3 regions of the Paenibacillus sp. FSL R5-0407 genome follow, and region 1 is predicted to be linked to each of the others. Evidence: a T-box and tRNA genes for the amino acid it is inferred to sense, from the RefSeq annotation. Region 1 holds a T-box; the other regions hold tRNA genes.
What was found. A T-box is a leader RNA that pairs with one kind of tRNA and senses whether it is charged. The one in region 1 lies ahead of argS (arginine--tRNA ligase), so its partner is inferred to be a tRNA-Arg.
Positions count from the first base shown of each region.

Region 2: it has a tRNA-Arg gene. The T-box ahead of argS (arginine--tRNA ligase) is inferred to sense a tRNA for this amino acid. The anticodon was not compared.
Region 3: it has a tRNA-Arg gene. The T-box ahead of argS (arginine--tRNA ligase) is inferred to sense a tRNA for this amino acid. The anticodon was not compared.

Region 1 covers NZ_JBBPAX010000001.1:131,177-139,028, forward strand. The annotation lists gene pyk (pyruvate kinase) at 5-1,426, shown strand; gene NYE70_RS00625 (acyl-CoA thioesterase) at 1,555-1,977, shown strand; gene NYE70_RS00630 (FxsA family protein) at 2,065-2,457, shown strand; T-box leader at 2,500-2,738, shown strand; gene argS (arginine--tRNA ligase) at 2,789-4,531, shown strand; gene ytvI (sporulation integral membrane protein YtvI) at 4,547-5,665, opposite strand; gene NYE70_RS00645 (citrate/2-methylcitrate synthase) at 6,061-7,173, shown strand; gene icd (NADP-dependent isocitrate dehydrogenase) at 7,278-7,852, shown strand, end outside.
Region 2 covers NZ_JBBPAX010000001.1:4,065,040-4,072,891, reverse strand. The annotation lists gene NYE70_RS19290 (sugar ABC transporter substrate-binding protein) at 1-433, opposite strand, end outside; gene NYE70_RS19285 (carbohydrate ABC transporter permease) at 532-1,419, opposite strand; gene NYE70_RS19280 (ABC transporter permease) at 1,435-2,397, opposite strand; gene NYE70_RS19275 (LacI family DNA-binding transcriptional regulator) at 2,509-3,534, opposite strand; tRNA gene NYE70_RS19270 (tRNA-Arg) at 3,758-3,832, shown strand; gene clpP (ATP-dependent Clp endopeptidase proteolytic subunit ClpP) at 4,043-4,639, shown strand; gene NYE70_RS19260 (hypothetical protein) at 4,847-5,062, shown strand; gene ade (adenine deaminase) at 5,113-6,912, shown strand; gene NYE70_RS19250 (discoidin domain-containing protein) at 6,979-7,852, opposite strand, start outside.
Region 3 covers NZ_JBBPAX010000001.1:2,336,965-2,344,816, forward strand. The annotation lists gene clpP (ATP-dependent Clp endopeptidase proteolytic subunit ClpP) at 1-191, opposite strand, end outside; gene tig (trigger factor) at 460-1,866, opposite strand; gene NYE70_RS11105 (hypothetical protein) at 2,068-2,898, opposite strand; tRNA gene NYE70_RS11110 (tRNA-Arg) at 3,162-3,235, shown strand; gene NYE70_RS11115 (transposase) at 3,720-4,040, shown strand; gene NYE70_RS11120 (IS3 family transposase) at 4,052-4,969, shown strand; gene NYE70_RS11125 (L-lactate dehydrogenase) at 5,165-6,124, opposite strand; gene NYE70_RS11130 (glutathione peroxidase) at 6,325-6,819, shown strand; gene pstA (phosphate ABC transporter permease PstA) at 6,945-7,826, opposite strand; gene pstC (phosphate ABC transporter permease subunit PstC) at 7,823-7,852, opposite strand, start outside.

The DNA of each region.
Region 1 (7,852 bases):
CAAAATGCGCAAAACAAAAATCGTCTGTACTATCGGTCCTTCAAGCGAATCGTTAGACAACACCAAGAAACTGATCATGGCCGGGATGAATGTCGCTCGCCTGAACTTCTCCCATGGAGATTTTGAGGAGCATGGCAACCGGATCAAAACGATCCGCCAAGCGAGCGAAGAGCTGGGGAAATCAATCGCCATACTGCTGGACACAAAAGGTCCTGAAATCCGCACCGGCAAATTGAAGGAAGAACCGATTGAGCTTGAGCAAGATGAGTTCATCACGCTGACTACAGAAGAAATTCTCGGCGACAAAGACCGCCTCTCCATCACATACAAAGAATTGCCTGGAGACGTGGAAGTGGGTTCGACCATTCTGATCGACGACGGTTTGATCGGTTTGACTGTAGTGGATATTCAAGGAACGGAAATCAAGTGCCGCATCGTCAACGGCGGTACGATCAAGAGCAAGAAGGGCGTAAACGTACCCGGCGTAAACATTTCCCTGCCAGGCATCACAGAGAAAGATGCTAACGATATCAAATTCGGGATCGAACAAGGCGTCGATTTCATTGCGGCTTCCTTCGTTCGTAAAGCCAGCGACGTGCTCGAAATTCGCGAGCTGCTGGAAAGTCATAATGCAACTCATATCCAAATCATCTCCAAAATCGAGAACCAGCAAGGTGTCGATAACCTGGATGAAATTTTGGAAGTGTCCGACGGTCTGATGGTAGCGCGCGGTGACCTTGGCGTGGAAATTCCAGCTGAAGACGTGCCTCTCGCGCAAAAACGCATGATCGAAAAATGTAACCGCGCTGGCAAGCCTGTAATCACAGCTACTCAAATGCTGGATTCCATGCAGCGCAACCCAAGACCTACACGCGCTGAGGCGAGTGACGTAGCGAACGCGATCTTCGACGGTACAGATGCTATCATGCTGTCCGGAGAAACAGCTGCAGGGAAATATCCTGTAGAATCCGTTCTGACGATGTCCCGCATCGCAGAAAAAGCGGAATCCGCTTTGGAATATCGTGAAATTTTCATTAAACAAAGCAATGCACAACAAACAACGGTTACCGAAGCGATCAGCCAAGCGGTTGCTAACTCCGCTCTGGAGTTGAATGCCAAAGCGATCATCACTTCGACCGAAACCGGCTATACGGCTCGTATGGTATCGAAATACCGTCCAAAAGCCCCAATCATCGCTGTAACTACCGTTGACCAAACTTGCCGCCGTCTTGCCCTTAATTGGGGTGTGACACCGGTGAAGGGTCAAGTAGCTACTTCCACCGATGAGATGTTTGATAACGCCATGAAGGGCGGATTGGACTCCGGCCTCGTTAAAGAAGGCGACCTCGTTGTTATTACAGCGGGTATTCCGCTGGGCCGTTCCGGCTCGACGAATTTGGTTAAAATCGGCCAAGTCCGTAAATAATAGCAACCATATACTTGAAAGCAATGGGACGTCCGGAAACGGTCATCCCATTGCTTTTTTGATATATTAAGAACTATGGATTCATAATGCGCTGAAAAGCGGATATTCTCGGCAAAAGGGGCGTAATCATGATGTATATCAGTGAATTGAAAATCAAGCCTAAATATTTTGAATTCGATATGATGGGGATTATTTATCATGCTCATTATCTGGGATGGTTTGAAGCCGGCCGAACCAAGCTGATCGAGGATTTGGGCTTCAATTATATCCATATGGAACAGGCTGGCTATATTTCACCCGTGCAGGAAATGCGGATCGAGTACAAGAAAGGCATCCGTTACGGAGACGAAGTCCTGTTAAAGACATGGATCAGAAATAACGGCGGGGTAAAGACCGAATACGGTTATGAAGTCTGGAACGGGGAAGGGGAGTTATGCGTAGAAGGCGTCTCCACTCACTATGTGGTCCGGCGAGAGGATTTTAAACCGGTCCAGTTTAAAAAGGTTTTCCCTGATTGGTATGCGGCTTTTGAGGAAGCGAGTAAATTTTGATTCTGCTAAACCAAAACGGTACAATACTCTTAGAATCGATTGTCGGCATCATAAAGTAGATATGCTGCAAGAAAAAGGAGTTATTATATGCGTAAATGGATAGCCGTTTTGATTGTTGTGGTCCCGATCGTTGAATTTTGGGGTTATGTGGAAGTTGCGGAAAGACTGGGCGTAGGCAAAACGATCTTCTTGACATTGGCCACATCGGTTATCGGCGGCTTAATGATGCAGTTTGAAGGGCGAAAAGTGCTTGCGGATGCGAAGGCGCAGATGAACGGCAGGCAGATTCCGGGCAAGACTATGATTGAGGGAATGTGCGTATTCGGCGGAGGAATTTTGCTGCTGATTCCGGGTTTCGTGACCGATATCATCGGATTTACAATGGTCTTTCCGTTGACTCGGCCGCTATATCGGCTATTGCTAATGAAGTGGATCGGCAAAAAAATCAAGGACGGCTCGATCACTTTTTTCCGGCGTTGACTTTTCTTTGATTTTGCTATATATTAAGTTCCAATTATTTTCTTAATATCTGTGAACGGGATAGTATGTTGCGTGAATCCATGACAGCGAGCCGGAAGGGTGGAAGCCGGTATGGAGGCCGCGAAGGAATCGGACCCGGGAGATGGTTTGCCGAATTGAAGCCGGTATTGGGCGGCTTAACGTAGGCAAATCCGGTGGTTGGCCGTTATCCTACAGAGTGGCTGATGCAAGTTTCAGCACTTAGAGTGGTACCGCGGGAATTTCAAGCTCTCGTCTCTTATTTGAGACGGGGGCTTTTTGTATTTTAACAATTGGAAGGAGCGTCGCTGTAATGGAGTTGTTCAAAAAGACGATTGCCGCAAAATTGTCCCCTTTGCTGGACGGAATTTCTGAGGAAGAGGTGCTCGCGTTGCTGGAGTACCCGCCGGATAACACGATGGGCGACATTTCGCTGCCTTGTTTCAAATTGAGCAAACGTCTCCGCAAGTCCCCAGCGGCCATTGCGGATGAACTGGAGGCCGGTATTCAGGGAAGGGATGAGAAGCCCGGTGAAATAGCCCGGACCTCCTCGGTGTCGGGGTACTTGAACTTTTATTTGGATCCGGCAGTTATTGGAGACCAAGTTATTAGCGGAATTTTGTCCTCCGGGGATCGCTTTGGCTCGCAAAACATCGGAAAGGGAAAAACGATTGTTATCGATTTTTCTTCTCCCAATATCGCAAAGCCATTTCATGTCGGACATCTTCGGTCCACGGTGATCGGAAACGCGCTCTATCACATATTTTCGTTTCTGGGATATACCTGCATAGGGGTCAATCATCTCGGCGACTGGGGTACCCAGTTCGGCAAGCTCATCACGGCTTATCGGATGTGGGGAGATCCGAAAAGGCTGGAGGAGGGGGCCATCGATGAACTTCTGAGTCTGTATGTTCGTTTTCATGAGGAGGCCGATAAGAATCCCGGACTGGATGACGAAGCAAGATCGTGGTTCACGAAAATAGAGCAGGGCAATCCGGAGGCGTTAAAGATTTGGCGTGAATTCGTGGAACTTAGCCTGGCCGAATTCGAAAAAATTTACGATCTGCTCGGCATTCGGTTTGATCACGTCACCGGGGAGAGCTTTTATAATGACAAACTGGAGCCCGTCATCCGCGAACTGAAGCAAAAGGAGCTGCTTGAAGAAGACGGAGGAGCCTGGCTGGTCAGGCTGGAGGATTACGAGATGGCCCCGGCTCTCATGCTGAAACAGGACGGGAGCTCGCTCTACCATACGCGGGATGTAGCGGCGGCTTTGTACAGGAAGAGTGCCTATCAATTTCATAAGGCTGTTTATGTTACGGATTACTCGCAGAGCCTGCATTTCCGCCAGTGGTTTAAAGTTGTGGAATTGATGGGCTACGAGTGGGCGGAGGACTTGGTCCACGTTCCATTCGGACGTGTAAGCCTGGAAGGGGCAAGCCTTTCGACGAGAAAGGGCAATGTCGTCAAGCTGGAGAATCTTTTGCACCAGGCTGTTTCGAAGATCAGGGATATTATTGAACAGAAGAACCCCGGGCTGAAGAGCAAGGAAGAAGTGGCAAGACAGGTCGGGGTCGGCGCGGTCATTTTCAATGATTTGAGCGCGAACCGGATCAAGGATATCGTGTTCTCCTGGGAGGATGCGCTCAGCTTTGAAGGAGAGACCGGGCCTTATGTTCAGTATACCTATGCGAGAGCCTGCAGTGTGCTGCGGAAAGCGGTGGGGGAAGCGGGGCGGAAGACGGCTGCGGCGCCGGGCCAATTCTTAGACTTTAATTCTTCGCTTGTCACCGGGGAAGCCGAGTTTGCTCTTGTCAAGCAACTGTCTCTTTTTACCGAGAGAGTCGAGCAAGCCGCAACCAAAATGGAACCGTCCATGGTCACCCGTTATCTCGTGGATACGGCCCAGGCTTTTAACCGGTTTTATCATGATTGTCCGATATTAGTCGAAGACTCCGATTTACGCACGGCAAGGCTTGCTTTGGTGGAAGGGGTGCGAATTACGCTTCGAAACGGACTCAAGCTGATCGGGCTGCAGGCTCCCGAAGAGATGTAGGTCTATCGTACACGATTATCGCAGCCTTCCGTTTACGATGTAGTTACGCAGGTCGCGAAGTACGCCCGCACGAACGATTGCCCCAAAAACAACGAAAGAAACCGGGCCGATAATCAGTCCGAGCACTCCGAACAGCTTCAGGCCGACGAACATGGAGATCAGGGTGGGCAAAGGATCGAGCCCGACGCTGCTGGCCAGTACTTTAGGCTCGATCAATTGCCTTGCCACCAGGATGATGCCATACAGAATGGACAATCCGATGCCGAAGCCCGTGTCGCCCGACATATAGGCATACACCAGCCAGGGAACCATCACCGTTCCGACGCCAAGATAAGGAAGCAGGTCCACAAAGCCGATCAGGATCGCGTAGGTGAAAGCCGAATCCACGCGCAGAATGAGCAGTCCGATTAGAACGATAACTGCGGTAATCGATATCATGATGAATTGGGCGCGAAGATACCCGAAGAGCGCTTTTTGCAGGTCTTTCCATACCTCGCTTCCGGTTTTTCGGAACGGGGAAGGAACTAGGCCGACAAGAAAACGCATGTTTCTTTCCCAATTTTTACTGATAAAAAAAGTCGCCAGCAGGATGACGATCAGAATGACACCCAAATTCGGCAGCGAGGTGAGCAGGTTCACGATCCCGCTCAGAAACCCGCTGAGGAGGCGTGAAATAGCGGAGCTTACCGTTGCTGTAGTGTTGTCGATATTTTTGTTGATCGTATTTTCATAGCCGGGATTGCTTGCGATAAAACTGTTGATCTCATTAATAATATTTTGAATTCCCTCGCTCTGGCTCCATTCGACGAACCAGCCTCTCCATTCCTCTATGTGGAGGTCCAGCGACTCGGCCAAGGTAATCAGTTCTTTTACAAGCCGGGTAACGGCCGCGGAGAGAACGATGCCGGCACTGCCGAAATATAGAAGCAGCGAGGCGGTAACAGCCAGCCATCGAGGCAGCTTTGCCGCGGACTGGAGCCAGCGGACGAGCGGATTCATGGCGTAGGCGATCAGCCAGGCGATCAGGAACGGATAAATTAACGGCAACAGCCAATAGAATAGAGCGGTCAGCGCGATCAGTACGATACATACCCAACTGCCGCGCAGCAGGCGCTTTGTCATCACATGATCCAAACGACATCCCTCTTTTCCGGACAGGTCCTCTTCTACCCTATTACTTAGCCTATTTTTATATTCCGGAAACAAGGATCACGGTTACCTCTCTCAAAAAAATATTACTATATATACATAAATTGGAATTTGGTATGTGACAATTGTCGTTGCTAACGAAAACGATTACAAAAAAATATTTATATACGTGATAAAACAATTTGATGCAGATGTCCGCGTTGAACGTGTTCCTTTGATCTCTAAAATCCAGTATGATTATTTTGCAGGCCATAAATGTTTCATTTTTTTGTCATTACGGGCTACGTATTGCGCAGCTCTGAAAATTTTAAACTTTTAAATTGAAAATGTTTTCATTGGCTTGTTTGGCTCATATTTCGGTTCCAAAGGAGAGATGTATTATGACAGCTACCAAAGGCCTCGAAGGTATTGTGGCAGCTACTTCATCGATCAGTTCCATCCACGACGGGGTTCTCGCTTATCGCGGGATTAACATTGACGACCTGGCGGAACGTGCGAGCTACGAAGAGACTGCTTATTTGCTTTGGTACGGCAAGCTGCCTTCCAAAAACCAATTGGCAACCCTGCAGGAGCAGCTAAGCGATTATGCTCCGGTTCCTGAAGCGGTACTAGAGCAAATGAAGTTGTATCCAAAAGACGCCAACACGATGGCTGTCCTGCGTACGGCTGTGTCGGCTCTTGCTTTGTATGATGAGCTTGCTAACGACAATACCCGGGAAAGCAATCAGAAAAAGGCGATCAAGCTGCAAGCCCAACTGCCTACATTGATAGCCGCCTTTGCCCGGATCCGCGAAGGGAATGAGCCGGTCGCTCCGCTGAAAGGCGTATCCATCGCTCATAATTTCCTTTACATGCTGTCCGGTCAAGAACCGGACCCGGTAGCCGTTCACGCACTGGATCAAGCACTCGTGCTGCATGCGGATCATGAACTGAACGCATCCACCTTCTCGGCTCGTGTTACGATCGCTACGTTGTCGGACATCTATTCCGGCGTGACCTCCGCAATCGGAACGCTGAAAGGGCCGCTTCACGGGGGAGCTAACGAAGCCGTCAGCCGGATGCTGAGCGAAATCGGCACCCTGGATAAGGCTGAGCCTTACATTCAGAGCAAACTCGCAAACAAGGAGAAAATCATGGGCTTCGGCCACCGCGTTTATAAGAACGGGGATCCGCGGGCGAAGCACCTTCAAAAAATGTCCCGCCAGCTCGGGCTGATGAAGGGAGACACCACGCTTTATGACATCTCGGTCAAAGTGGAAGAGCTCGTTACCGGCCAAAAGGGACTGAAGCCGAACGTCGACTTTTATTCTGCTTCCGTTTATACGATGCTGGGCATTCCGATGGATCTGTTTACTCCGATTTTTGCGATCAGCCGCCTTTCCGGATGGACCGCGCATATTCTGGAGCAGCTGGACGACAACCGCATTATCCGCCCGCGCGCGGAATATACGGGAGCGACCAATCAGCAGTACATTCCGATCGATCTAAGATAAACACTTGGCCAACCCGGGTAACCGGGTTGCCATTTATGTTAAAATGAATACCGTAACGAGAAAATTGAGCTACGCCAAATTATTATGAGGAGGAAACCATAGACATGTTGCAATTAGAAAAGTTCAGCCTTCCTACCGAAGGGGAAAAAATCGTTATCGAGAACGGCAAGCTGCAAGTACCTAACAATCCGATCATTCCTTTTATCGAGGGTGACGGCACAGGCCGTGATATTTGGAAAGCTTCCAAACGCGTACTGGATGCTGCGGTCGACAAAGCATATGGCGGCGAGAAAAGCATCGCCTGGTACGAGGTATTCGCGGGAGAGAAGGCCTTCAATACATACGGTGAATGGCTTCCGGCGGATACGCTGACTGCTATCCGCGAGTATATTGTGGCTATCAAAGGACCTCTTACAACACCGATCGGCGGCGGTATCCGCTCCCTGAACGTGGCGCTGCGCCAAGAGCTTGATCTGTACGTATGTCTTCGTCCGGTACGTTACTTTGACGGCGTACCATCTCCGGTTAAGCGTCCTGAGCTTGTGGACATGGTTATTTTCCGGGAGAATACGGAAGATATTTATGCCGGAATCGAATACAAAGAAGGCTCCGAAGAAGTGAAGAAGGTGCTTCAATTCCTTCAAAACGAAATGGGCGTCAATAAAATCCGTTTCCCTGA
Region 2 (7,852 bases), 3.9 Mb from region 1:
CCGTCAATGGAAGCGCCCAGGTTGCCGCCTTCTGTGCGGCCGGTGAATTGTTGTCGAACGTCGTGAGGATGTCCGGCATGTCGCCGCCCGCGAAGAAGGTGTTCAGCTTCGTGTCGTCGCCTTTGATGAATTTGATGTTGATATTCAAATCTTCCTTAATCTTTTTGGTGACCACATCATTGCCAAAGTCGGTGTTCCACCAGTCGGCATTCACATACCAGGTCAAGTCCGTAGTCTCTTCTTTCGTATCCAGCTGCCAGGCCGGCTTCTCCGGATCCGGCGTATATCGTCCTTCTAGGGAAACCTCTTTGCCGGAGCTTTTCGAGCCGCCGCCGGATCCCCCGCCGCAGCCCGTTACGACCAGCGCAGCTGCCAAAAGTGCCGTGCCCACCTTAAGCCCTGTTTTGCCAAAAGCCTTGTTCATCTTCAACATCCAAACCCCTCCTCTTTTGTGTTAAAGCGCTTTCTAATCCGCCCGGAGCCTACCCCGTATCGGTCGTTTTCCCCGGTTTCACAACATATACCTTATCTCTACTCCTTCACCGCCCCCAGCATCATGCCCGAGATAAAGTACCTTTGCAAAATTGGATACATCACAACAATCGGCAAGGTTGTAATGACGATCGTTGCTAGTTGAACCCCTTTCGTCGTCGTTTCGATGACGACCGATCCCCCGATATTCTGCATCGACTGCGTCTGGGACTGAACGATAATCTCATACAGCTTCATCTGCAGCGGATAGAGGGCCTGATCGGTAATGTACAGCTTGGTCGTCATGAAATCGTTCCATTGTCCGACCCCGTTAAACAAGGCGATCGTCGCCATGGCCGGCATCGACAGCGGAATAAATATTTTCAGGAAAATGCGCCAGTCTCCGGCCCCGTCGATCTTGGCCGACTCTTCCAGCGAATCCGGGACATTTCGGAAGAAATTCATCAGGATGACCACATCGTAGTAACTGAACAGCGCAGGGATGATATACACCCAGAAGCTGTTGAGCAGCCCCAGCGATTTAATCAGCAAGTAGGTCGGAATCATACCGCCCGAGAAAAACATGGTGATCACGCCCATCGCCACATAGAGCTTGCGGCCGCGGACATATTTTTTGCTCAGACCGTAACCGATCATGGCGCAGAAGAAAACGTGCGTAATGACGCCGAGAAATGTTTTTGAGATCGAAATAAAGAAGGATTGCCAGATGCTCGTATCCCGAAAAACAGCCTGGTAGTTCTCCAATGAAAACTCCTTCGGCCAGAAGACGAAGCCCCCCTCAGCCAGCGATTTGCCGGAACTGAAGGATGAAACGATGACGTTCCAAAGCGGTACCACGATGATGATCGTAAAAATACTTAGTAAAATCAGATTTATCGCATCAAAGACCCGGCTATCGAGATCTTGTTTAGCCACCGTTCTGCTCACTCGGATGCCCCCTTACTAAAGCACGGATTGATTATCGTTCAATTTGCTGGTGACCTTGTTTGCCGTGACTAACAGAATGACGGACACAATCGAGACACCCAGGCCGACCGCCGTAGCGTAGGAAAAGTCGCCTTGCGTCATCCCCATGCGGTAGACGTAGGAGTTAATGACTTCCGCTCGGGCCCGGTTCTGCGAGTTCATCAGCACCAGCGTTTGATCCAGGTTGGAGCCGAGCAAGCCGCTGATCGTCAGAATCAGGTTCAAGCTGATGATCATTTTCATGTTCGGAATGGTGATGTTCCAGATTTGCCGCAGCCGGCTGGCTCCGTCAATCTTGGCCGCCTCGTAGTAGGTCGGGTCGATCTTCGACATAATCGCCAGATACAGAATGGTTCCCCAGCCCGCTTCCTTCCAGATGTCGGACAACGTGGCGATCCACCAGTACTTGCCGGCATCCAGCATAATATTGTGAGGTTGAGAGATCACGCCGAGATCCAGGAGCAGCTGATTGAACATCCCTGTCGTTGAGAACCAGGTAATCAGCATCCCGCCGAGCACGATCCAAGACAGAAAGTGCGGCAGATAGGAAACCGTCTGAACGATCTTTTTGAATCGGGTATGACCGACTTCAAAGATCATGATCGCCAGCACAATCGGAATGACGAAACCGATCAACAGCTTCAGAAAGCTGATCCCCAGTGTATTGACGACCGAATCCCAGAAATATTTGTCGGACAGAATGATTTTGAAATTTTCCAGTCCCACCCACGGGGCCGTGTCCAACGTATCGATGACCGTGTAGTTTTTAAAAGCGATCGTCAGTCCATAAATCGGAATGTAACAAAAAATAATCATAAAAATGACGCCAGGCAAAATCATTGACTGCAGTTCCCATTGTCTCCCGTAGTCGACCATAAAGTCTCTAATCCTTTGCCCCATGGGCTTTCTCTGCTCCAAATGCGCGTCTGATTTGGCCATCCCTTGGTCCCCCTTTTGGCTTCCATGCAATAAAAACGTTTTTATTTTCACATATAAAAATCTATCCCTGGCCCCGCCAAATTTTCGCGGATTCTTCAGAATACAGCCTTCTTACTCTTGGCCAAGGTCGTTTCTTTGGATTTTCACTTGGCTTGATCCTCTGACAACCAGTTCTCCCGCCAACTTCTGCTTCTTGCCCTGCTCCTTCTTCTGAATCATGCGTACCAAATGGTCGATGGCGAGCACGCCCTGCCTGGCGATCTGGTTCCTTACCGTTGTTAATGGAGGCGTGAAGTATTGGGCGATATCGATATCGTCAAACCCGACCACGCTGATGTCTGCAGGAACGTCGAATCCATGGGATTTCAGCGCGCGAATACAACCGATCGCACTCAAGTCGTTCCCCGCCAGGAACGCATCCGGCAATTTGTCCGGGTGCATATGAAGAAATGATTTTACCGCGTTGTAGGTGCCTTCTTCCTCAAAATAACCTTGGAGCACATAATCTTCATCCACGAGTAACTGATGCTCCCGCAAGGCCTCCAAGTAACCGTCCCTCCGCTGCACGCTGTCGAACATCGTGTCCACGCCGGAGATATAAGCGATTTTCTTGTGTCCGAGACTGATCAAGTATTTGGTTGCTTCGTAACCGGCCACGAAGGAATCGAAAATCACGCTGCCCATCGTTTCATTCTCCAGAAACCGATCCAGAAACACGGCCTTGATCTTTTCCTTCATCATCATGCTGACGTCTTCATCATCGATACGCAATTCCTCATAAATAATGACGCCGTCGACCCGCCGGCCCAAAATATTGCTCATTATGACCTGTTTGTCGCGGGTTACAAATACGTTCAGCCCATAGCCGAGCCGGTCGCATTCGCGGGCCATCGATTCAACCAGCGTATAGAAGTAGGGACCCGATACGCTGGTTGTAAAGAAGCCCAGCATTTTCGTTTTGCCTGTTTTAAGCTGCTTGCCGTTCAAATTCGGAACATAATTCATTCGTTTCGCCACGTTTAGCACATGCGATTTGGTCTCGGGGTTCAAAACATCGACATTGTTTAACGCATTGGAAACTGTCGAGATCGATACACCCGCCTCTCGAGCCACATCCTTGATGGTAACCTTACCCATATCCAATCTTCCTTTTTATAAAAACGTTTTTATAATTCTAAATTAGCATAGAAGCGCTTTCATGACAATGCCTATTTTACAAAAATAGTTCTCGTCTACCACTCTCGCCCGTTCTCCATATGTTCCCTTGAAACTATTTTAGAGAACTTGCTTGCTTTTTAAACTCGTATGTCATATAATCATTTTTGCTACGCTAAATGGATGTAACTAATTCATACAACTTGCGCCCGTGGTCCAATGGATATGACGTAGGCCTCCGGAGCCTGAGATCGAGGTTCGATTCCTCGCGGGCGCGCCATTATACTTATCAGCAGATTGCTGGATATCATATGTTTTACCCACTAACCCTTATGCACGGGTTTTTTTATTACACAGAGTTTGACTTTCTTTGACTTTCTGTTTTAAATTGTTTATTATGAGGTTAATATTCATCGATTCCGTCAATTCTGAAATTGATTGAACCGATTTCGTTCACATGGTTGATCCAACTAATAAGGAGGTTTTATCGGTGAGTTATATTCCTATGGTCGTTGAACAAAGTAACCGCGGTGAGCGCGCTTATGACATTTACTCCAGACTGCTGAAGGACCGCATCATTTTCCTGGGTTCTCAGGTGAATGACGTCGTCGCAAATGCGATTATTGCGCAAATGCTGTTTCTGGACGCGGAAGAACCGGGCAAAGACATCCATCTCTACATTAACAGCCCTGGCGGTTCCATTACAGCCGGGATGGCCATTTTCGATACGATGCAGTTCATTAAGTCCGACGTCTCCACCATTTGCGTGGGTCTCGCGGCTTCCATGGGCGCTTTCCTGCTGAATGCCGGCGCCGAAGGCAAACGCTACGCGCTGCCGAACAGCGAGATCATGATTCACCAGCCGCTCGGTGGAGCCGAAGGCCAGGCTACCGATATCGAAATCCGGGCACGCCGCATTCTGAAGATGCGCGACAAGCTGAACAAGATCTTGGCCGAACGCACTGGCCAGCCGCTGGACCGGATCGAGAAGGATACGGACCGTGACTACTTCATGAGCGCGGCCGAAGCTAAAGAATACGGCCTGATCGATCGCGTCATCGAAAAAGTTACGCCACAAGGCGTATAACTGTATTTAACTTCATACGTTAATAAAGCCAAGGACCGTCCCAGAAGTGTATATCACGCTCGCGGGGCGGTCCTTTGTATAATTTCAATGGCTCGGCACGATAACTGGAAAACCTACAGTTAATTCCCATCAGTTCAAGCTTTTTTGGATATTAAATGTAAAACCTGTAGTTAATCCTTCTTTACGGACTTCCAAAGTGGTTAGATAGTGAAAATAGCTGGAGGTTTTCCAGATATTTTCGAAAATCGGGGGCAGACTGGCAAATTAGCTGGAGAAATTACAGTTAATCTACTTTCCTTGAGGGACCCGGCAGGCAGTGCCGGGCTTCTTTTTATTTTCGGTAAACGATATTATGGCGTGATTACCCTTTTCATGCGCATCGTCACTTTGCCGGGTTGCCTTGCATTTTCGCCGATTCGGTGAAAAAATATGAGCAGAGAAGTTAGCCACCCACCAACTAAGGAGTGAACAAGATGAGCCATACCCACGATGAACAATGGACCGAGGTTCGCCGGACGCTTGCCCAAGTGGCCACCGGAACAAAGAAGGCCGATCTGGTCGTTAAAAACGGTACCCTCGTCAACGTATACACCGGACAGCTTCAGGCTCATACCGACGTGGCTGTCGCCGCAGGGCGGATCGCTTATGTCGGCGATGCCAGCCATACGATCGGCCAAGATACGGTCGTACTGGACGCGAAGGGACGGTTTATCGCCCCGGGTCTACTGGACGGGCATATGCATGTCGAGAGCACGATGCTCTCGGTCACCGAGTTCGCCAAAGCCGCATTGGCGAAGGGCACCACCGGCATTTTCATGGACCCTCATGAAATCGCCAATGTGTTTGGAGCCGACGGCGTACGCTGGATGCACGAAGAGGGGCGTGCTTTGCCGCTGAAGGTATACACAACCTTCCCTTCGTGCGTGCCCGCCACGGACAATCTCGAGGACGCCGGAGCCGAGCTGAACGTCGCCGATATCGAGGACGGAATGACCTGGGAAGGCGTCGAGGGTCTCGGCGAAGTGATGAACTTCCCGGGCGTCGTGTACGGCGACCCCAAAATGACCGGCGAGATCGCCGCGACATGCCGGGCAGGCAAGGCGGTCACCGGGCATTTCCCGAGCGAGGACGAGCCGATGCTGCAAGCGTACATCGCCTCAGGGGTTACGTCCTGCCATGAGACGGTCACACGGGAGCAAGGACTGCTGAAGCTTCAGCTAGGCATGCATCTCATGATCCGCGAGGGCTCCGCCTGGCATGATGTGAAGGAAGTGATCAAGGTCGTGACGGAAGATCACGTGCATCCGGGCAACATCATGCTGGTTACGGACGACGTTTACCCGCAGACCCTGATCGAGAAGGGTCATATGAACCACGTCGTCCGCCGGGCCATCGAGGAAGGCGTCGAGCCGGTCACCGCCATCCAGATGGGCTCGATCAACACGGCCCGCTATTTCCGGGTCGACGGTGAAGTCGGCGGCATCGCGCCGGGCAAATGCGCCGATCTGCTGCTGATCGACAGCCTGAAGGACATGGAGCCGTCCACCGTCATCACGGACGGCAACGTGGTGTTTGACGGCGGCGCGCTGCAAATGGCCTTCCCGGCCTATGCTTATCCGGAAGCCGCACGGCAGTCGGTGCATTTGGCACGGCCGCTGGAGACACGCGACTTCGCGCTGGCGAGCAGCCGTAAGGACGGGGCCGCCGAAACGGAAGTGAACGTCATCCGCGCGATCGAGAACAGCGCACGGACCGCACGCGGCACTGCACGCCTCCCCGTGAAGGACGGCTTTATTCAGTCAAGCCTGGAGCAGGACGTCATTACGCTGGCCTGTATCGACCGCCATCACGGTACCGGGCAGATTTCGCTCGCCTTCGCGCAGGGCTTCGGACTGGAGCGGGGCGCGGTGGCATCGACCGTAGCGCACGACAGCCATAACCTCCTGGTCATGGGCACCAATCCGGAGGATATGGCCTTCGCCGCCAATGAATTGGCTAAACTCGGCGGCGGCATGATCGCCGTTCTGGACGGACAGATCCTAGCCTCCGTGTCGATGGTTATCGCCGGATTGATGTCCGATCAGCCGCTGGAGATCGTTGTAAAGGAAGTCCAGGCGCTGGAGCAAGCGTGGAAGACGCTGGGCTGCGAGCTGAACGCGCCATTTATGACGTTCTCGCTGATCGCCCTGCCGGTGATCCCCGAGCTGCGCATCACCAACCGCGGCTTGGCGGACGTCGACAAGTTCGAGCTGATCCCTGTAGAGATCGGATAATTAAGCTTCATTAATATAGGGGCGTCCCTTGGTCAGCTATGATGACCAGGTGACGCCCCTTCATTTTTAATAAATCTTGATGGAAGATGTAATGTCGCTCCAGCCTTCCGGCGTCAGGGACGAGTCGTCCACCGTGCGAACCTGCTTGTTCCCGAGGAAATGATCATGCTCATAGAGCTCTACCGTAGCTCCTCCAAATACCCGAAGCGAAGTGATATCGTCGTTCTGAATTCCCGCTTGGCGCAGTTGGTCCAGCGTGTAAGAGCCCGGAGCCAGCGTGACCGCATACCCGCCATAGCTTCCGTCCTTGTAGAAGACAGCTCCCTTCTTCAAGCCGTAAGCCTCCAGCTCATAAATGCGTGCAGCGGTATCCGTCGAAAGGTTCCCCGCATCCGTAATGTAGACCCTGATATACCGCCCGAAGGTATTGACCTCATGGAGCGTAATATCCTTGGTGTTCCCGGATACGGCAGAAACATCGGTCCAGCTTGTGCCGTTGTCGCTGACCTGAATCACAAAGTTCCTCGTATTGATCTTCCGGTTCTCCCCTCCTGCACCCGCATGCTTCACGACGAACCGATACAGGTTATGGCGCTCGCCCAGATCAATCCGTAGCCAGTGCGGTTCAGCGCCGGTAGCGCACCACTTGCTGTTACTCAGAACGGTCCCGTCAATCGCCTTGCCAGGTGGCTCTGCCTGCACATACCCGTCGGCCGTTGCCGTTCCTTGCCTCGCAACGTTCACGTATCCCCCTGCCAAGGCTTTGCCCGTCACAGGAATGTCGACCACGGCTTGAACAGGGTAATGATCCGACGGATACAGGCCATTCTCATTGTAGCGGTTGATCTCAATCGATTGAATGGCCGACGCTCCGCGATGGAAAATCCAATCGATATGGTGCCCTGATATGTTGCCGTTATAATTGCTGACCGTCGATGCA
Region 3 (7,852 bases), 2.2 Mb from region 1:
ATGTACAGATGAATGTCTTTTTCCGGATCTTCCGCGGCCAAAAACAACAATTGGGCAATCACGAGATTGGCTACGTCATCGTCAATCGCGTTGCTGAGAAAAATAATGCGATCCTTGAGCAGTCTCGAATATATATCGTAAGACCGTTCTCCCCGGTTAGTTTGTTCTACGACCATAGGTACCAGACTCATGTGACCAACCTCTTTTCTTTTTTGAATTTTCTTATGCCCAAACATATTTTATCACGTTCAAAGGCGCATGTCATTTTTCACACATTACAGTTTATGTCCTTGGGAATACAATATGTAACCGGAGGTTTGTCCGGATAACCACTTGGAAATAATTGTATGTCGAAAAGTGAAAAATTAAGGCACGCATTTTATATATACGTGCCTTAACATTTGCTTGTGTTATTACTCCGCGAGTTGCTCGAGCACGGAATGACAATTTTTCTACGTCTTACTTATCTTCAGCTGCAGTTTCTTCCTCTGCTTTTGGCTCGGCTTTAGCTGCTGCTTTTTTTGTTGTTTTCTTGGCTGGTTTTTCGGATTCTTCCGATTTCTCAGCTTTTTCTGCTGGAACTTCTTTCGCGTTCTCGATCAGGAATTGAATCGTTTTGCGAAGAAGCACATCCTCATTCAAGCTGCCCAGGGAACCGTTAGCGGCAAGAATGTTACGGATTTCTTCAGGGCTGCGTTTGTAAGCATCGGCCATATCCTGAAGCTCTTTGTTGATTTCTTCTTCCGTAGCTTCGATCTTCTCGGCTTTGGCGATTTGCTCCAGAACCAGGTTGTTGCGTACGCGTTTCTCGGCATCGTTCGTCATCTGACCTTGCAGGTCTTCAATCGTTTGGCCGGAGAAACCAAGGAACATATCCAGGTTCATGCCTTGAGCACGAAGACGGTTGTCGAAATCGCGAACCATGTTTTGAACTTCGCTATCGATCATGGCTTGCGGAATTTCAACTTCTGCGTTTTCGCCGATTTTGTCGACGAGTACGCGCTCGCGTTCTGCTTCGCCTTCTTTTTCCTTACGGGATTGCAATTGTTTCTTCAGGTCTTCTTTATACTCGTCCAAAGTGTCGAATTCACTAACATCTTTAGCAAACTCATCGTCCAGTTCAGGAAGCTGTTTGCGCTTGATTTCGTGAACTTTTACTTTAAATACCGCTTCTTTACCTGCCAATTCTTCAGCATGGTAAGTTTCCGGGAAAGTAACGGTTACGTCCTTGAAGTCGCCTGTTGCAAGACCCACAACTTGCTCTTCAAACCCAGGAATGAAAGTGTTGCTGCCAAGTTCGAGCGAGTAACGCTCAGCTTTGCCGCCTTCAAATGGAACGCCGTCTACGGAACCGTCGAAGTCAATTACGACAGTATCTCCGTTTTGTGCAGCTTCTTCGTCGATGACAACGAGTTCAGCATGACGCTCTTGCATACGAGTAAGCTCTTCGCTCAGTTCTTCTTCGCTGACTTCAACGTCAGTTGCAGGAACTTCGATTCCTTTGTAATCGCCAAGCTTCACTTCAGGTTTAACAGTTACTTTGGCTTTAAATTTGAAAGCTTGTCCTTTAGCGAATTGTTCTACGTCCACTTCCGGGCGGTCTACCGGGAAAATATCAGTTTGATCAACCGCTTCAGTATAAACTTCAGGAAGCAAAATATCGATGGCGTCTTGGTACAAGCTTTCCACGCCGAAGCGGGACTCAAAAATAGCCCGAGGTACTTTACCCTTACGGAATCCAGGTACGTTTACTTTCTTTACTACTTTTTGAAAAGCTTTATCCAGTGCAGCGGTAACACGTTCCGCTTCCACTTCGACCTCGAGTACGCCGAGGTTCTTCTCTATTTTTTCCCAAGTTGCTTTCATTTTATGCCTTCCCCTCCAAATTTCACTATACTTAAAATACTGAAACCGAATCGCGCGATAAAGCAGCTACCTTGGTTTCAGTATAGCTGTCTTAGTCCACGTTCAGAATAACCACTACATTATAAACAACAATACAGCTTTTTACAAGGCCCGTTCCATGGCATCCCAGCCGCATTATAGGATATTTTTCAAAAAAACAGTTTAACCGTTGGCGCCAGCCGCCACGAATTGACGCATGGAGCGGTACGCCTGTTCGTAACGAAGACGCAGGCTGTCCGTAATTCCATATAGACTGCGCAGCTCCTCATCACCGATTCCGCCGGGCAGGCTGTCGGCCACCGTTTGATGCAGCGCCGCCGCCCAGATGTCGATCATGGCTTCCTCTTCGACCAGCAGCGATTTGTAATCCATCGTTCCATAGATTGCCATTACAAATTGAGTCCACAGCTCCTGTGCAAAATAAAACAGAGTCGGATCATGCACCTGCGTCTGGTCCCCAACCCGCTCCAAAACAGTCTGAACCGGCTGCGGAAATTCTTCCGGCCTGATCGGCACCGTTTCAATCTCGATCTCTACATGCTCGCCGGAACGAAAAAACCGTATCAAGCCTTGAGTCCCCCTGCGTCGCAGCGTTTGCAGAACCCGGTACTGCAGCAGAGGATGCAATTCTGTGCTTTGCAGCCAGCCGATGAGCGCCTCGTCAACTTCCGGCTTGTCCAGATAGGACAATTGCTCCAAGGCCAGAAACGTGTGCTCGGACATCGGTTTCTCCATAACCGTATGAAGAAGCTTGTCGGCGTAATTTACATCTTCCGCAAGCTTTGCTTCAACGTGCTGCCTGGCCATGGATTCCTCGCCTTCTTCATCGTCCTCGTAACCGCCGGATTCACTCCCCTGCAGCATGGGAAAAGCATCGGTCAGCCAGTCCAGCAAAGCCTGCCATTCTTCGTAAAGCCTCGGGTCCTGTCCCTGGCATTGCAGCAAAAATTGAAGGAGCTCCGAAGCTTCAGAATAACGCTCCGTCTCCAGCATCCTAGTTAGCTCTATTTGATAAAAATCCAAAGTTTTTGGAAATAAAACAACGTTGTTGTCATTCTCGCTCTGATGATTACCGCTAATAATGGGGCCTCCCTTCGTCCGGTCTAATTCATTTGAGATTATAGCATAGAGAATATAGAAGACAAAAATCATCCTTCAATTGTACTTCTCCGTCCAAGATAGCAATTAACCTATTGCATATACTATCTGACTGTGATAATATATTTTTTGCTTCTGTTTTTTGTTTTATATGTCATGTCCCAGTAGCTCAGCTGGATAGAGCAACGGCCTTCTAAGCCGTCGGTCGGGGGTTCGAATCCCTCCTGGGACGTAGTCAAGAGCCGGTTCATTGCGAACCGGCTTTTTTCGTCCCTGGGGATGAGAACCCCTACAGGGGTTCGTCGGAGCGAGGCTATTCGCGCTTAGCCGGAGGCGCCGAGCGGAGTTTCGCGCTGGGGCGCGAGTATCCCTCCTGGGACGTAAAGTTAAAGCTCTCCTTCGGGAGAGCTTTTTGCGTTCCAGGAGGGTGAGAACCCCTACAGGGGTTCGTCGGAGCGAGGCTATCCGCGCTTAGCCGGAGGGGCCGAGCGGAGGCTCGCGCAGGGCCGGATCGCTCTATTGGATATTTCCAATAAAAATGGCTACAATCGGCCGATTTTCCTCAGTTAATTGGAATTATCCAATGACAAGCTCAGATTAAATATATAAACTGCGGTTCTCCGCAGAATTCATTGGAAATACTCTTAGGCCCCCTAATAAAACTGGAGTCCTCCTACCCAAAAAATTTATACTAGAAGTAAGGGAGAGGATCCAGTATGGGGAAAAAGCGGAAAGAAGAAATCAAAATTCAAATCGTTAAAGAAGCATTGTCTGGAATTAAGGTGGGGGTGTTGGCCCGCATGTATGATTTGCATCCTGAAACCATTCGTTTGTGGGTTAAAGAGTATCGTGATTCAATTCCAACAGAAGAAATCCCTGCAACAGATGAGCATTTGCAAGAACTACGGCGACTGCAAGATGTTGAGCAACGCTATGAAAAGGCGGTTAAAGTGCTCGGGGAGAAGGAACTCGAAATAGAGATACTTCGTGAATTATTAAAAAAGCAGAACCCCGCTTATCCGAAAAATTCGAAATAGCAGAGCAATTTATTAAGCGGGGAGAAGCAGCAGCAGTCGTTCTGCGGATCATGGGACTCTCGGAATCCACCTATTACGATCGTAAAAAGCGGATGAGTGACCCGGAAAGACGTTCCAGAGCAAGACATAGTGGACGTCCAGCGCCCGGATACTCATATACTTTTAACGGAGAACAAGTAAGTGACGACCAAATTAACAGTTGGCTTCTTGAGCTTATTGAGGGTGAGGAGCATGTTTATGGCTACAAATTTCTTGGACATTGCATCCGTGACCGATATAACGTAAGGCTGAATAAAAAGAAATCCCATCGCTTATGCAAGGAACTAGGGATCCTACAAAAAGCACGCCAACGTAAGCCGGCCCATCCACGGAGATTACCGAAAAATCGGGTGGTCACAGGATCGAATCAATTGTGGCAAATGGATATTAAGTATGGTTATGTAATCGGACGCGAACGGTTCTTTTTTGTACTTAGCATTATTGATGTATTTGATCGTGTCGTGGTTGGTCAATATAGAGGTCCTGTGTGTGAGGCAAAACATGCCGTGCAGACGCTTTGTCATGCATTGCAGAAGCGCATACAGCCAGGAGAACCCATGCCTGTAATTCGCACAGATAACGGGCCGCAATTTGTAAGTAAATTATTTGGGGATATGTGCGAGAGTCTGGAACTCATTCATGAAAGAATACCGCCACGCACACCAAACATGAATGCTTACATTGAATCCTTCCACAGTGTACTTGAGCGACATTTATTCAGTCTAAGAGACTTCATGACTTTTGAGGAAGCTTACGAGGCTTTAGATGGTTACATGGACTTTTACAACAACAGAAAAATGCATGGCAGTTTAAAAAGAATGCCTCCTGCGGTATTTTCTGTTTGGGTTAAAACGCAGGAGGATACGTCTGAATTTCATAAAGCGATGTAATTGTTTGAAATAGTGAGCTATTATGCGAACGAGCCATTTTTGGTGGGTAAGACTCCGGATTTAAGGGGCCTAGCCGAATATCCAATGAAGGTCCTTACTCAGTCTAAAAAAGAAGCTGCCCTATTGGAAATATCCAATCGACAGCTTCTAATCGCCACCAGCTACTAACTGTATTTGTCAGCACAACCGGCAGTTTTATTCACCCTTCCGGGGAAGATCCTGGATGGCGCTTCGCAATATGGAACAGGAATCGTCGAATTTCTGTTGCTCCTCCTCTGTCAAATTGAGCTCCACCACTTCCTGGATGCCGCCTTCTCCGATGATAGCCGGGACGCCGGCGCAAACGCCGCTTTGTCCGTACTCGCCTTCGAGAATGGCGGAAATGGCGATAATCTTATGTTCATCATTCAGAATGGAACGTACGATGTAGGCGAGCGCATTCCCTATTCCAAACTGAGTGTTGCCCTTCCGCGTGAAAATCTCCCATCCCGCATCCTTCGTTTTGCGCGCGATCTCGTTAAGGTCCACATCTTTGAAACGTTCCTTATGCTGGTCGAGGATTTGCAGTATCGGCTTCCCGCCGATCGTCACATGGGACCAGGCCACAAATTGGGACTCGCCATGCTCTCCTAGCGCATACCCGTTTACGCTGCGGGGGTCGATGGAGAAAACGTCGGACAACAGGGTTTTCAATCGCGCCGAGTCCAGCGAGGTTCCTGTGCCGATCACTTTGTGACGAGGAAGTCCGGAAGCCTCACGTACAATATAAGTCACGATATCCACCGGATTCGCGGCCACGACAAACACGCCGTCAAAACCGCTGCTCATGATCCGGGATACGATGTCCGAGGTGATTTTTTTCGCGTCCTCCAGTACATCCAGTCTCGTTTGCCCCGGCTTTGGATTGGAGCCGGCGGTCAGTACGACTACGTCGACATCCCTGCAATCCTCCAGATTACCGGCATGGACTTTTGTCCGGGTGGAAGTGAAATCCATGCAATGCGATAAATCGAGCGCCTGGGCTACCGCGCGGTCATAGGTTCGATCCACCATCATGATCTCATCGCAGATGGACTGATTGATCATCGAATATGCACAGGCCGCCCCGACGAGACCTGACCCCACGATAGTCACTTTTCTTGATTTCCTGGCCATCTTCCCGCCTCCATTATCAACCGGTTCCGATTTCTATGCTCAAAAGAATATCTTCCTAAATTATAACCGGAATCGACATACGTACTCCAATGATTTACTTTCATATTTTTTACACTTTTAAGTCTATTTCACACCAAATTGAGTTTCGTCCTACTAATCAGTTAAAATTGAAGATACTACATAAAAATGGAGGCGATAGAATGAGTCAATCGATATATAATTTCCAAGTTAATACCATCGACGGAAAAGAAACCACACTCGAGCCTTACAAAGGTCAGGTTTTGCTGATCGTCAACACGGCCAGCGCCTGCGGCCTGACCCCGCATTACAAAGGGCTGCAGCACCTATACAGCACTTATAAGGATCAGGGCCTCACCGTGCTCGGTTTTCCCTGCAACCAGTTCGCCGGGCAGGAACCCGGGACTGAGGAAGAGATTAAAAACTTCTGTGACTTGAACTATCAAGTAACCTTCCCGATGTTCAGTAAAATCGACGTGAAGGGCGAAAACGCTCATCCGTTATACAACTATTTGGTAGAAAACACCCCTGAGCCTTACCGTACAGGCGATATCGAGTGGAACTTCGTCAAATTCCTCATCGACCGTCAAGGCAATATCATCAAACAGTACAGTGCCCGCACCGAGCCGGAAGCGCTGGAAGAAGACATCCGCCAGCAGTTGCAAAAAGCAGAATAACATACCGGAAACCATCATCGCGATCCCACAGATCCCATAGATCTCACAACCCTGAACAAACAAAAAATCGCTGTATTGCAAGAGAGGGTAACCATCCCCCACCACTTGCGAATACAGCGATTTTTTTAGCGTTTCAACTTCCGGTTATTAAACCAAAGCGGCACGCGGAATAACAGATTGATCAGCAGCACCACAAAAACCAGCACCGCTGCGGACTTATCCGCAATCTGACGGGCATCCTCCACGATTGCCTCGGAGTTGACATACCAAAGATGAACCGCCAACGTCTCGCCCGGCGAGAATAAATTGAAGTCCCACATCTCACCGGATGTACTAAGGCCTGCTGTCAGAATAATGACAGCCGATTCCCCAAAAGCCCGCCCGGCCACAAGACAGATGCCGGTGACGATACCATCCATCGCCACAGGCAGAACGACGGATCGGATCACCTCGAACTTCGTAGCGCCGAGCGCATACGAAGCGTTACGAAGATCGTCCGGAACCGCCCGGACGGCTTCCTCCGTTACCCGTGCCAGCATCGGCAGATTAAGAAAAGCAAGGCTTACCGCGCCGCCCAGAATCGTCAGACCGATGCCGAGGAGCTCGGCGAAGATCGCTAAGCCCAAGAGGCCGAAAACGATGGACGGAACGGAGGACAGCGACTCGACGCAGATGCGAAGCACTTCCGTAAACCGATTCTTCGGTGCATATTCGGCCATATAAATGCCGGCCCCTACCCCGATCGGGATAGAAATGATCAACGACAAGATCAGCACGTAGAAGGAATTGAACAGCATGGGGCCGATACCGCCGCCAGGATCGATTTCTTCGGGGAGCTTGGTCAGGAAAGACAGAGTAATTCCCGGTAATCCCTTCCCCAAAATCGTGAACAAAAGCCAAAAAATCAGGAGCAGTACCAGCACGCCGAGCCCGTAAAAACAAGCCGTTGCGATCCGGTCCAATCGCAAAGCGCGAATCTGTTTTCTTGATACGCTAAACCGGTTCATGATTCAGCCCCTCCCTTTTTTCCGAG